4 regions of the Acetobacterium sp. UBA5834 genome follow, and region 4 is predicted to be linked to each of the others. Evidence: riboswitches for the same ligand, from Rfam matches in the RefSeq annotation. Region 4 holds a riboswitch; each other region holds the start of a gene.
The links. A riboswitch is a leader RNA that binds a small molecule or an ion and turns the genes downstream of it on or off. The one in region 4 is predicted to bind cobalamin.

Region 1: linked by a shared signal. The riboswitch ahead of B3F51_RS02725 (alcohol dehydrogenase catalytic domain-containing protein) and the one ahead of thiC (phosphomethylpyrimidine synthase ThiC) in region 4 are both predicted to bind cobalamin.
Region 2: linked by a shared signal. The riboswitch ahead of B3F51_RS04715 (type 1 glutamine amidotransferase) and the one ahead of thiC (phosphomethylpyrimidine synthase ThiC) in region 4 are both predicted to bind cobalamin.
Region 3: linked by a shared signal. The riboswitch ahead of B3F51_RS04765 (ABC transporter substrate-binding protein) and the one ahead of thiC (phosphomethylpyrimidine synthase ThiC) in region 4 are both predicted to bind cobalamin.

The regions. Positions count from the first base shown of each region.
Region 1 is NZ_DJGY01000012.1:48,802-51,902, reverse strand. It holds gene trpD (anthranilate phosphoribosyltransferase) at 1-342, opposite strand, end outside; gene B3F51_RS02725 (alcohol dehydrogenase catalytic domain-containing protein) at 417-1,448, opposite strand; cobalamin riboswitch at 1,566-1,741, opposite strand; gene B3F51_RS02720 (tocopherol cyclase family protein) at 1,829-2,806, opposite strand; gene B3F51_RS02715 (DUF92 domain-containing protein) at 2,849-3,101, opposite strand, start outside.
Region 2 is NZ_DJGY01000020.1:92,136-95,236, forward strand. It holds gene B3F51_RS04710 (creatininase family protein) at 18-779, opposite strand; gene B3F51_RS04715 (type 1 glutamine amidotransferase) at 1,044-1,757, opposite strand; cobalamin riboswitch at 2,238-2,426, opposite strand; gene cbiT (precorrin-6Y C5,15-methyltransferase (decarboxylating) subunit CbiT) at 2,632-3,101, opposite strand, start outside.
Region 3 is NZ_DJGY01000020.1:102,755-105,855, reverse strand. It holds gene B3F51_RS04775 (hypothetical protein) at 1-409, opposite strand, end outside; gene B3F51_RS04770 (sugar phosphate isomerase/epimerase family protein) at 539-1,333, shown strand; cobalamin riboswitch at 1,339-1,531, shown strand; gene B3F51_RS04765 (ABC transporter substrate-binding protein) at 1,638-2,594, shown strand; gene B3F51_RS04760 (FecCD family ABC transporter permease) at 2,689-3,101, shown strand, end outside.
Region 4 is NZ_DJGY01000060.1:87,158-90,258, forward strand. It holds gene B3F51_RS11975 (SPFH domain-containing protein) at 1-529, opposite strand, end outside; gene B3F51_RS11980 (NfeD family protein) at 545-1,000, opposite strand; cobalamin riboswitch at 1,134-1,313, shown strand; gene thiC (phosphomethylpyrimidine synthase ThiC) at 1,408-2,715, shown strand; gene bzaB (B12 lower ligand biosynthesis ThiC-like protein BzaB) at 2,712-3,101, shown strand, end outside.

The DNA of each region.
Region 1 (3,101 bases), on a different contig from region 4:
GGGGATTCCGGCGGCGGCAATAATCGATGCCACGGTGCTGATATTGAAGGTTTTAAAACTATCCATCCCGGTGCCGCAGTTATCCACAATCGGAAACTCAGTGACCGGTTCCACCTTAAAGGTATCCACTTCATAAATCGCTTCAAAACTTCCGGCCACTTCTGCCGGGGTTGCCCCTTTCGCACTGAGGGCCGCTAAAAAAGCGCCCTGTTGCATGGCTGTTTGCTTATCACTTAATATTTCCATGAACATTTCTTTGGAATCATCTTTTGACAGGTTTTCCTTATTGATCAGCTGGGTAATCACCTGACCATAATCTTTCATGCTGATTGTTTTTTCCATTTAATTGCTCCTTTAATTTTTCTTTCTTATTTATTAATTCACTACTGCTTCGATCTCACTTTGACAGACGGCCATCACTTCATCACCACAATGGTTGAATAACCATCGCTGTTTCTAATATAGTCCATTCCCCGTTCCAGTTCTTCCAGTTTGACCCGATGAGAAATAAGTGGCCGGACATCAATTTTTCTTGATTCAAGCAGGGTTTTGGCCTTTTGACTATGCTTAACACTGCAGCCATAAGATCCGACTACGGTAATTTCCTTGTAGTGAATCCGGTTGATGTCCAGTTGGAAGTCTTCATTGCGGCTTAGTCCACTGAAATAACCGAACGTTCCCTGTTTTCTGAGGATTTCCAGGGCCAGATCAAAGGCCTCTGGCCCTGGACAGCAGGGGATTACTCCGTCGACTCCATGACCATTGCTGCAACTCTTTAACTGATCGAGCAGATCTGGCTCATCGCCGCTAAAAACGGCATCAAATCCCAAGGCTTTGCCACGGTCACGACGCTCTTCATTGGCTTCGATCAGGATCATATTTTGGATTCCTTCCGCTTTCGCCACAAACAGGTTAAGCAGGCCCAAACGGCCGCCACCGATAATGACCAGCGCCGCTTTCCGGTTCAACTGAAGGCGATCCTGAATGTTGACACAACAGGCCAGTGGTTCAATAAACGATATTTCTTCATAAGCCAGATCATCATTCCGAATCAGATTGACAATCTTGGATTTGATCGCCTGCTTATCAATTCTGATCACTTCCTGAAAACCGCCATCAAAATTAAAGCCCAAAATCTTAATCTGATCACAGAGATTATCCTGACCACTTTTACAATAATCACAGACCCCACAGGAAATCCCCGGATGAACGTGCACCCGTTGGCCCACCTGATGACCAATAACTTTTTTGCCTCGGGCAATGATCTCACCGGCAATTTCATGTCCCAAAACCCGGGGATAAACCAGATCCCGTTGGCCCATGGTGGCACATTTTAAATCAGTTCGGCAAATATTGCAGGCTCTGACCTTAACAAGCATCTCGCCATCACCGCAGACCGGCATGTCCTTATCTTTTATCACCAATTCCCCCGGTTTTTCCAATACCACTGCTTTCAATACGTCCCTCTCTTATTTTTTATTCTCTGGTCACTGTTTACAAAACCTATCAAACCCTTTTTAAACAAAAAAAAGCTACGCCAACAAAGCGTAGACTTTCCACATCTCTCATCATCTAATTCTCCGGCAGGTCTTCTGACTCATGATCATCACCTCTGTCGCCTTCCCATTTTTTAAACAGTGGCATCTTGACAGAAATTCCCAATTTACAGCGGCGGGCCCGTATAAGCTTCTCACTTATTTTCCTATTCTCCCCGAGGGGCACCTGAAAATGATTATTTAATTTGGCTTATTATATCATACTTGCAATCCCCAATAAAACACCTTTTTGGCAACTTCAATAAATGATTCTGCCTGACAATGGGTTTTATTTATTCGGATTCTTGCTTCACTGCAACCCCTTCCTCCAGACAGATCTCCATCCCCGCATCGCTGCTGATGCTCTCAAAGATGACATCGCCCTGATTGTTTGTTAAACGCAGCCAAACCTTGGCCGTAATACTCTCGACAATCTCGCGATCCATCAGTCCATCCACCGGTGCCCGCAGCCGACCGCCACTGGCCATCTGCGCTTTAAAAGCGAGGGCCCCATTCGGACCTTCAAGTTCCCCAGCGCAGGTTCCCTTTGTGGTATCAACTTCCCATTTCTCCAGCCGGGAAAAATTATAGGTAGCAAAACGCCGGGTAATCCCGTTAAAATCAGTGAAGTAAGCAAAGAAACCGGGAAACGCCATCCCTAAAAAAGGAATATTCGCCCGTGAAAAGACAAATGATGCATTTCCCCCATCAAAATGACTGGCCTGAAGCCAGAGATAGGTTTTGGGAAAAGATCGACCATAATCTTTTTCAATATAACCGACCCCACCATTAAAATCGAGAATCTCGCCATCCAGCTCAATATCACCCTTTATTTCATGATATAAATGGATAATAGCGTGGTAGCATTCCATAAAGGGCAGTATACCAAAGGGCCCCATGATCCCCGGGTGCCTTAAACCCTTGGGAAAGGGATGGCTATTGTGAAAGGTCAACCGCCCTTTGATACTGCCTTCCGCCGTTCCGACATTTAGCGATAACCCCTGGGCGTTAAAACTATTATTCTCAATTTCCACATCAAACCGATCCGTTTTGGCATTGAACTCGGGATAGGGAAAATGATGATACCAGGTTTTTCCGGTGACAGCATTGATGACCTGGATAAAAGCCTGCCGGTTCCCCTGGGGATCGATGGCCATTCCCGGAATAATGGCAATGGCATGTTTGCGATCGGCGCTGATACATTTAAAATACCAGCCTTCAAAATAGCGGCGTTTTTTGTTTTTTCCCTGAAAATAAGCCTGCTTAATCATCAATCTTTTCCTTTCCTCAAAACGATTTCCCCATCCCGGCCTTTACTGCAGCTGGACAAAAAGCAACACCAGGCTGGCGGCCAGCAATGAACTGGCAAAATTAACAAAGTCATTGTTGACAAAGGCCAGCCCGCTATAAAGCTGATTGGGTTTATTATTATCCACCGGTTTTTCGGTCAGCTCACCGGTTTCATGGCTGATATATTTGGCCTGGAAAGCAGCGCCCATAAAGCTATCCAGAACTGATCCCAACAGCCCACCAAAGGTAATCATCAGGATTTGCATCCATAAAAGC
Region 2 (3,101 bases), on a different contig from region 4:
CTTTTACCACCAAAAAACTAATACTCCCAACCCCGGCTATTCATTTCTTCAATGGCGCTGGCCACCAAATCGACAAAGATCTCAAGCATTTGCTCGCCTTTTTTTATGCTGGCTTTTGTGGGGTCGCCAGTGGCCCCAGTGGCCGTGAGTTCCTTGATATCCCAGATAATGTCAACCTTTTCATTGATCTTAATGACATTTTCCGGTACCTGGGATACCGCATCTTCCAGCTTGACCAGTTCCGGGCGTAGCGCCATCATAATCGAGGTTTCGCCTTCACCGCCATGGCCCAGTCCGTTCCAGACTTCAAAGCGGTCACCCATAATCGGGCCAACCTTGGTCCACCAATCCGGCAGATAAAGAAATTTTGCCTCGCGATGGCGATCCTTGACCTTATGGGCGGCTATTTCGAGCGCCGGAATATTACCGTCATGACCATTTAGAATATAAATGTGTTTGATGCCATTGTTAATCAGACTCTCAAAGATATCCTCGGCAATGGCAATCTCGGTTTCATAGCGCAAGGTGATTGACATCGGGTAAGAGTTATAATGAATCGAAGTCCCAAAGGGAACGCAGGGTAGCACTACCACATTGTTAAGCTTCTGCGCCACGCGTTTGGCCACCTCGGAGGGCACAAAAAAGTCCGGCCCCAGGCAGCAATGCCAGCCATGGCTCTCGCAGGATCCAAAGGTCACAATGGCGGTGACCTGATCGGCATTTTTTAACAGCTCCTGAACTTCCAGGGCGGTCATTTCGTTAAGCATTACCTTTTTCATTATAAAATTCCTTTCAATCAAATTGTTTCTTAGACTTTTGCACAAGTGCCGTGAGCTTCGCATTCAGTTTCGCACGAAACAATTTTTACACTGTACGTCGTACAGGCTATCGCCTGTTCGCCTACACGTTACAAAATTGTTTGTGGAAACTAAACGCAAAGCAATTTTTGATCAACTCTTTTGAATTTTAGAATTGCTTAAATAGATTCTGATTTATATTTACCCACTTTTTCACCAGTCAGTTGTTGTGAATAAAGATTTTTATTAAATCCGGTCAGCTTCAACCAGTAGTTTCAGCTGGTCTAAAAAAGCTGCCATCCAGAGATTGTCCTGAAGGATGTATTCCGGGTGGGCCATGACTTCCTCCGGCCGCTGTACAAAATCACTGGGGATCATTTCATCGCCGCAATTTTTAATCAGATCTTTAATAATTGCCTGGGTATTTTCCAGATGAAACTGAAAGCCAAAAACCCGTTTCTGGTAGACGAAGGCCTGGTTTTGACAGGCGGCACTGGCTGCAATGACGGTGGCCTCCGGCGGCAACTCGACAAAGGTGTCCCCATGCCAGTGAAACACGACTGGATTGTCCGGGAAAAAGGCAAACAGTGGCGATGCTTTGGCTTCTTCAAAAAACGTGATCGGAAACCAACCGATTTCTTTTTGCTTATTTTTCACGACCTTCCCGCCGATGATATCCGCAATCAACTGACTGCCGAGACACAGTCCTAGGACTACCTTGTTGGCTTCAATAGCGGCTTTAATGAATGCTTTTTCGGCCTTCAGCCAGGGGTATTCCGCTTCTTCATAAATGTTCATCGGCCCCCCCATCACCACCAGCCAATCAAAATCACTCACCTCCGGCAGCACTTCATCGTTATACAATTGTGTCGCAGTGACGGGATAATTGTTGGCTTGGGCCCATTTTAGAATACTGCCGGGATTTTCAAAGGCGACGTGCTGTAAATAGTGAATTCTCATCTGTGACCTTCCTATCTGAATAGTTATCAGTATTTTTTATAGCAAGTATACCATTTTCGGCGCTTTTTCAAAAATATTTTTTATTAAAAGAAATCCATTCCAATAAAAAAAGCGCATCCATAAGAAAATGCACTTCTTTTATTGGTGCTCAAATTTTTGGCCAGAAAAATCTAAGCAGAAATGAGGAATAAATTCTATCAAAAATGTAAATTAATGAAAGCAAGGTAAATTCGGGGATGTCACACACCATCCCCGAGGAAGGGTATTAAATACTGACTTGGAGATGTCCCTTTATTCGAAGAGATTCTAAAATTGGCTAGGAGAAAGTAACCAACTGCCGGAAATCACACACTTCCCGGTTCGCTTGCGATCGTCACCGACGGCAAGACGAAAAAAAATCCTTCTCCAACGGAGAAGGATAAAAGAATCATACTTACAAATCTAAATATAATGCTCTTAAAGTCCTCTAAATCGGAGGTTGTTAAGAAATCACTACAAACAGGTCTTCTGGCTTAACAATCAACTTTCCATCTCCCTTCCCGCTAATTTCTTAACAGTGGCTATGAGACGGTCATCATGTTTTACAGCTGCGATTACAGCAAAGGATTTACACCTTTTTCCCTTGAATATAGGACAAGTTCACTATTTAATTGAATTCATTCTACACGAAAAACTGCTGCTTGTCAATAGCAGTTTTTCTGCAATTCCGAAAGTGTCGCAAGCTTACCAATCAGTTTTGCACGAAACAATTTCTACACTGTACGGCGTACAGGCTATCGCCTGTTCGCCTACACGTTACAAAATTGTTTGTGAAAACTGCTTGGACGCAACCATTGTTCGTTTTATTGAGTTTCGTAAATACCGAAACGGTTGTTTAGTTCACGTCGCCAGTAATAATAAAAATCGGGTTGGCGGCCTTCAGCATCGTTAAACCACCGATGCCTTCGCCCCGGCTGATACCGACCTGAATCAGTTCGACATTGTCAAAATACTGATTCATCAGCGTGGTGGCCTGGGCGGCGTTCTCCAGGGTCACAAAGTTGGCAATGACCCGGCCGCCGGGGCCGGTATTGGCTTTACACCACTGAAAAAGGCTTTCCATATTCCCACCGGAACCGCCGATGATGACCCGATCTACCGGCTCTTTGATTTCAGCCAGCGCCTCGGGCGCCTTGCCGGGGATAATCACCACGTTATCGGCCTTAAAATGGTCTTTATTCTTTTGCACCAGCTCCAGGGCTGTTTGTTTGGCTTCCACGGCATAGACCTTGCCATTTTCGGCGGCATAAGCTGCTTCCATGGTCAAACCGCCGGTACCGGCGCCGATATCCACCACCACATCGT
Region 3 (3,101 bases), on a different contig from region 4:
AGGGCCCGGAAAAACTCAGATGATGGCGAACCCCCTTCAGATTCTTCAGGGCGTTTTTATAATCCCGGTTATCCCACTGCGGTTTGATCAGCAGAAATTCGCGAAAATCTGGGAGGTGTTGATCTTCCCGGGAAAAGAACTGCATCAGTTCAACACCGGCCTCGGAGAAGAAAACACTGAGTACCATGTTGACTTTTTTGAGCCGTTCTTTTTTATCCTTATCTTCAATGACCTTATGAAAAATCACCGAAACCAATAAGACTTCAATCGGTAAAAAGGCAATGTCGCCCAGCAGATACAAAAAGATATGATGAGAATCCTTGAAAATCAAAAAATGCGAATAGTAAAGAATGGCGGATAAGGCGATAAAGCCAATGCCGATCAAGATGCCTTTGTAATATTTTTTCATGAACACGCTCCAATTTTAGTATTAGAGATATTATAGCGCAGTTTTTAAAAGATGACCAGAGTGGCGATTTGAAGAGCACGGGTAAATATCAGCAAAAGACCTAAATTTATTTGAGAATGCGAGGCCATTATGAAGTATAGTATGTTTTCCTGGTTTGGCTATTTTATGAAATTTGAAGACCGCATCAAAATCATTGCCGATGCCGGTTTTGATGAGGTGATGATTTCCTGGGAGGATGAGTTTGAGCCCTGGGCCTTAAAAAAAGAAGAATTCCCAGAGTTGGTTCGAAAAAACGGTTTGGGGATCACCAATATCCATGCCCCCTTTATCGGCTACAGCGACATCTGGACCGCCTCCCGGATGGAGATAAAACCCAAGCTGCAGATGTTCAAAGATTATCTCAAAGATTGCCAGGCTTTTGAAATCCCGGCGATGGTGATGCACACCAATGATCTCGATGAATTTGAGCCGGATCTCGATAAAGGCCTGGCCTTCTTCTCCGAGCTGGCTGATGCCGCCGAAAAATACGATGTCGATCTGGCGGTGGAAAATGTTTCCCGCCAGCATCTGCTTTGTTATCTGCTCGATCAGATTAATGCCCCCCGCTTTGGGATGTGCTATGACAGCTCCCACGATTTTCTGGAAGAACAGAACTGCGGCCGGATTCTAAAAAAGCATAAAGACCGGCTTAAGGCCCTGCACCTGTCCGACAATGATTTTAAGGCTGACCGCCACTGGATTCCCGGCGAAGGCAGCATTCCCTTAGATCAGGTAATGGCCGAAATTCTGACCGTGCCAACGATTACGATCATTTCCTACGAGGTGCTGGCCAATGAAGACTGGCGGGAAAAGGAACCGCTTGATTTTGCCCGGGCGGTGCTTGAGAGTCTGGCCATAAATGATGAAAAACCACCGCAAAAATAATCAATTGAAAAGTTGCCGATTCTATGATACACTGCCACTAATATAAATAAAGAAGTGATGAGGAAAGAGGTGGAAGACCTCTACAGCCCCCGCTACTGTAATTGCCAACGAGATTTTTGTGCCACTGTCTTTAAGGATGGGAAGTGAGAATCAAGAATATGCATAAGTCAGGACACTCATAATCATTGATATTCTTCGGTGGGAAGAACAGGATTAAACCGTTTGTTTAGTATCCAGCCTCCACAGGAAGCTGGATTTATTTTTGCAAAAAAATGCAAAAAAATAAAGAAAAAGAAGGACGAAAATGAAAAAGAAAAGCATGCGAAATTGGTTGGTGATTCTTGCTGTGATTGCTTTAATGGTATCCTTTACCGGCTGTCAGCCAGGCAAAACGACAGCGGATGAATCAGGCGTCGAAACAAAAAGCGGCTCGACTACTTACCCGGTCACGGTAACCGATAATGCCGGTAATTCAGTGACCATTGAAAAAGAACCCCAGAAGATCGTCTCATTGTCTCCGGCAACAACCGAAATCCTGTTTGCCCTGGATCAGGGGGACAAGGTCGTCGGACGGACCAAATACTGTGATTACCCCGAAGCCGCTTTAGCCGTGACCGATATTGGTAGTTTTAACGCACCAACCCTGGAAAAAATTATTGAGTTGGCACCGGATATTGTGGTGGCCTCGGATTTTGTCTCCGATGATATCAAACAACAGTTGGAAGCCACTGGCGCCAAGGTAATTACCTTTAATGCTGCCAATATTGACGGCGTCCTGGCCAATATTGTTCAGGCTGGCGAGGTCACCAATGCCAACGACAAAGCGACTGAAATAGTTAAAAAAATGCAAGCTGACCGAGAAGCGTTAATCGAAAAGGCGAAGACTGCCAAAACCCAAAAGTCAGTTTTCTTTGATATCGGAAAATTCTATACCGCTGGTCCCGGGTCCACTTTGGATTCGATGCTGACCGATTTGAACGCCGTCAATATTGCCGCTGATGGAGCAGAACAATGGCCGCAGCTCAGCACCGAAGAAATCATTGCTGATAATCCGGATGTTTATATTTCGCTTTATACCAAACCGGAGGATGTTAAAGCCACCGCTGGTTTTGATAAGATCAATGCGATCATTAATGATCAACTGATCTACTTTGAATACCTGACCCCGGAAAGTGATATGATTCAGCGGCCCGGTCCCCGAATTATTGAGGGGATGGCCTTAATAGCCGAAAGCATTTATCCGGAAATATTTACCAAATAAGTTTGTCTGATGGGGCGAAGGCTGTTCGCCCCCTGGTTTTCTTAAGTAGAGAGACTCAGGGGGTGAACAGACAAAATGATTAGTGGGAGAATACATGAAGAATACCGTCAAGAAATATGGCATCATCCTGTCCATTGCCATGTGCATCATCATCATTTACGTCTGTACCTTATTGGGGGTGGCATCGATTTCTTTTTGGGATGCCAATAAAATTCTATTGGATCAGATTTTTCATATCGATCTTGGGATGGAAAATATCAGTGACGGGGCCATTGCGATTATCTGGAATGTCCGTCTGCCCCGGATTATTTTGGCCTTTATTACCGGTGGAGTGCTGGCTATCTGTGGCGCCGCCTACCAGGGCATTTTTAAAAACCCGATGGCCGACCCCTATATTTTAGGAGTATCCTCCGGGGCGGCGCTGGGGGCGACGATTGGTATTGTCATGAATTTTTCCAGCAGTTTGTTCGGAATGAATGGTACGGCGATTTTAGCCTTTGTTGGTTC
Region 4 (3,101 bases):
GCCGTTCCATCGCATTTTGGATCGCTTCTGGTGGCATAATATTTTTAAGCTCGACCCGATTAATTTTAATCCCCCAGGGATCGGTGGCTTCATCGAGAATCACCCGCATCTTGGTATTAATGACATCTCGGGAGGTGAGCGTTGCATCAAGCTCCATATCTCCGATGATATTACGAAGGGTCGTAGCCGTTAAGTTTTCAATTGCCTTCATGGGATTATCCACCCCATACATATAAAATTTGGGATCGGTTACCTGCAAATATATAACCGTGTCAATTTGCATTGTGACGTTATCTTTGGTGATAACCGGTTGTGGTGGAAAATCGGCTACCCGCTCTTTTAAACTGATTCGCTTGGAGATCCGGTCTAGAATTGGTATCGCAATATGAAAACCGGTTTCCCAGGTAGAATGATAAGCTCCCAGCCGTTCGACTACATAGGCATTGGCCTGAGGAACAATCTTGGCATTGACAATAATCACAACAATAAAAATGATAAAGATGACACCTAAAATAATGAGTCCATACATGTTTTTTTCCTCCTTTTATTTTGAAATAGTTTCTTTCTCAGCTGCCCGAACCATGGCCTTAACGCCTTCGATTCCCACAACAGTCACTTCAGCACCAATCGGAATAACAACCTCACCATCGACATTTCGGGCTGACCAGGACTTCCCGTCTATTTTGACCGCCCCCTGACCTTTGAGGTTATTGATTTCTTCTTCAACAATGCCCCGGTTTTTAAGTATCCGATCGGCATTGGTCGCCATTTTTTTGGGATCCAGATGTTTCTTTAAAAACGGCTTTGTACCCAATAATAAACCAATGGAAACGACAAAAAAAACGATCATCTGCACCCAGAAAGCCGCGCCAAAATAGGCAGCAACTAAAGCCACCAAAGAGCCCACACAAAACCAGATTGAAACCAACGCCCCAGCTGTAACCAGTTCAGCTACCAGAAAAACGATAAACAAAATCAACCAGATAAAAACAAGATTCATCCTCTCACCTCCCTCATTCATTTGATTTATTATAACATAGTTTGATTCTTTTTTTATCTCAACTGTCCAAATCATTTTTTTAATTTTTTTCTTGCACATTTATTTTTTAGGTTGTATAATCAAAAACAAGTAAATCGAAAAGCGAGCATATGGTGCCTTAGCAATAAGGAGAATAGGGAATCAGGTGAGAGTCCTGAACGAACCCATCACTGTAAGGGCGGAGCAAACCACAAAGACCACTGTTTTTTAATGGGAAGGTGTGGCGTAGCGCTAAAACCCCAAGTCAGGAGACCTGCCTATGATCGATCCTGAATGAACGAAGGTAAAGTTCATGGCGGTTATTTTTATAATAACTGCTGTGGACTTTTTTATTTGCTAAAATACCAACAATCATTCAGGAGGAAACAATGACAATTCTGGAAAAAGCACGGGCGGGTGAAATCACCGCCGAAATGATTTATGTGGCCGAAAAAGAAGGACTCGATCCCGAGCTGATTCGCCAGGGAGTGGCCGCTGGCGAAATCGTTATTCTTAAAAGCGCCCGCCCCAATATCAACCCGGTGGCAGTCGGTAAAGGACTGTTTACCAAGGTCTCAGCCAGCGTCGGGATGTATGAAGTTGACGACACCATCGCCGGTGAAATGGCTAAAATTGACCAGGCCATTAAGGCCAAGGCCGATACCCTGATGGACTTAAGTGTCCGGGGCCCAATCGATGCAATGCGTGAAAAAGTCTTAGCTACAGTGGATCGGCCAGTCGGTACCCTGCCCCTGTATCAAACCCTGGCCATGGCTCAGGAAAAATACGGTACCGCTTTAGATATGACCGCCGACGACATGTTTGCGATGATGGAAAAACAGGCTGCTGATGGTGTCAGCTTTTTAGCCCTGCACTGCGGCACCACCATGGACGTGATCAACCGCGCCAAAGAAGAAGGCCGGATTGATCCCCTGGTAAGTTATGGAGGCTCCCATCTGATCGGCTGGATGATTCACAACCACTGTGAAAATCCTTTCTTTACCCAATATGACCGGGTCCTGGAAATCTGTAAAAAATATGATGTCGTCCTGAGTTTTGCCGACGGCATGCGTCCCGGCTGTATCGCTGATTCACTGGATGGCGCTCAGGTTCATGAATTGGTGATCCTCGGCGGCCTGGTTAAAAAGGCCCGGGCGGCTGGCGTTCAGGTGATGGTTAAAGGTCCTGGCCACGTGCCGCTGGATCAGATTCAAACGACTGTCCAATTACAAAAACAATTATGCGGTGGTGCACCCTACTTTGTCTTTGGTTGTCTGCCCACTGATTCCGGGGCCGGGATGGATCATGTCACTGGTGCCATTGGCGGAGCGATTGCCGCCTATTATGGCGCGGACTTTCTCTGCTATGTGACCCCGGCCGAACACATCGGTATGCCCAGTGCCGAAGATGTCTATCTGGGCGTGATGGCCAGCCGCATTGCCGCCCATGCCGGTGATGTCGGCAAAGGTCATCCGGCGGCGATTGCCTGGGATCTGGAAATGTCCCACGCCCGGCGGGAACTCAACTGGGGCCGACAGATGGAACTGGCCATCGATACCGAAACTGCCACAAAAGTCTGGAAAGATCGCAGCACCAACTTCGCCTCCGAGTGCAGCATGTGCGGCGACTTCTGTGCCATGAAAATTGTCGGCAAGTATTTACGAGACGAAAACCAGGAAGTGAGGAACGAACGATGACCCAAATGTTAAAAGCGCGGGCGGGTAAAATTACCGAAGAAATGGAAATGGTGGCGATTAGCGAAGGCTTCACCCCGGAATTTATCCGGGCGGGAGTAGCCGCTGGCCGGATTGTCATTCCTAAAAATAAATTGCGCAACCGTTCTAAAATCTGCGGCATCGGCGGCGGACTGGACGTCAAAGTTAACGGTCTGATGGGCACCTCCGGTGACCGCGATGACATGGAAATGGAAGTCAAAAAGCTCAAAATCATTGAAGCCGCCGGTGCCCATGGCTTTATGGATTTAAGTATGGGTGCCGATATCGATACGATGCGGACCTTGAGTTTAAGTAATTCCAATATCGCCGCTGGCTGTGTGCCGGTGTATCAGGCGGCCAAAGAAGCG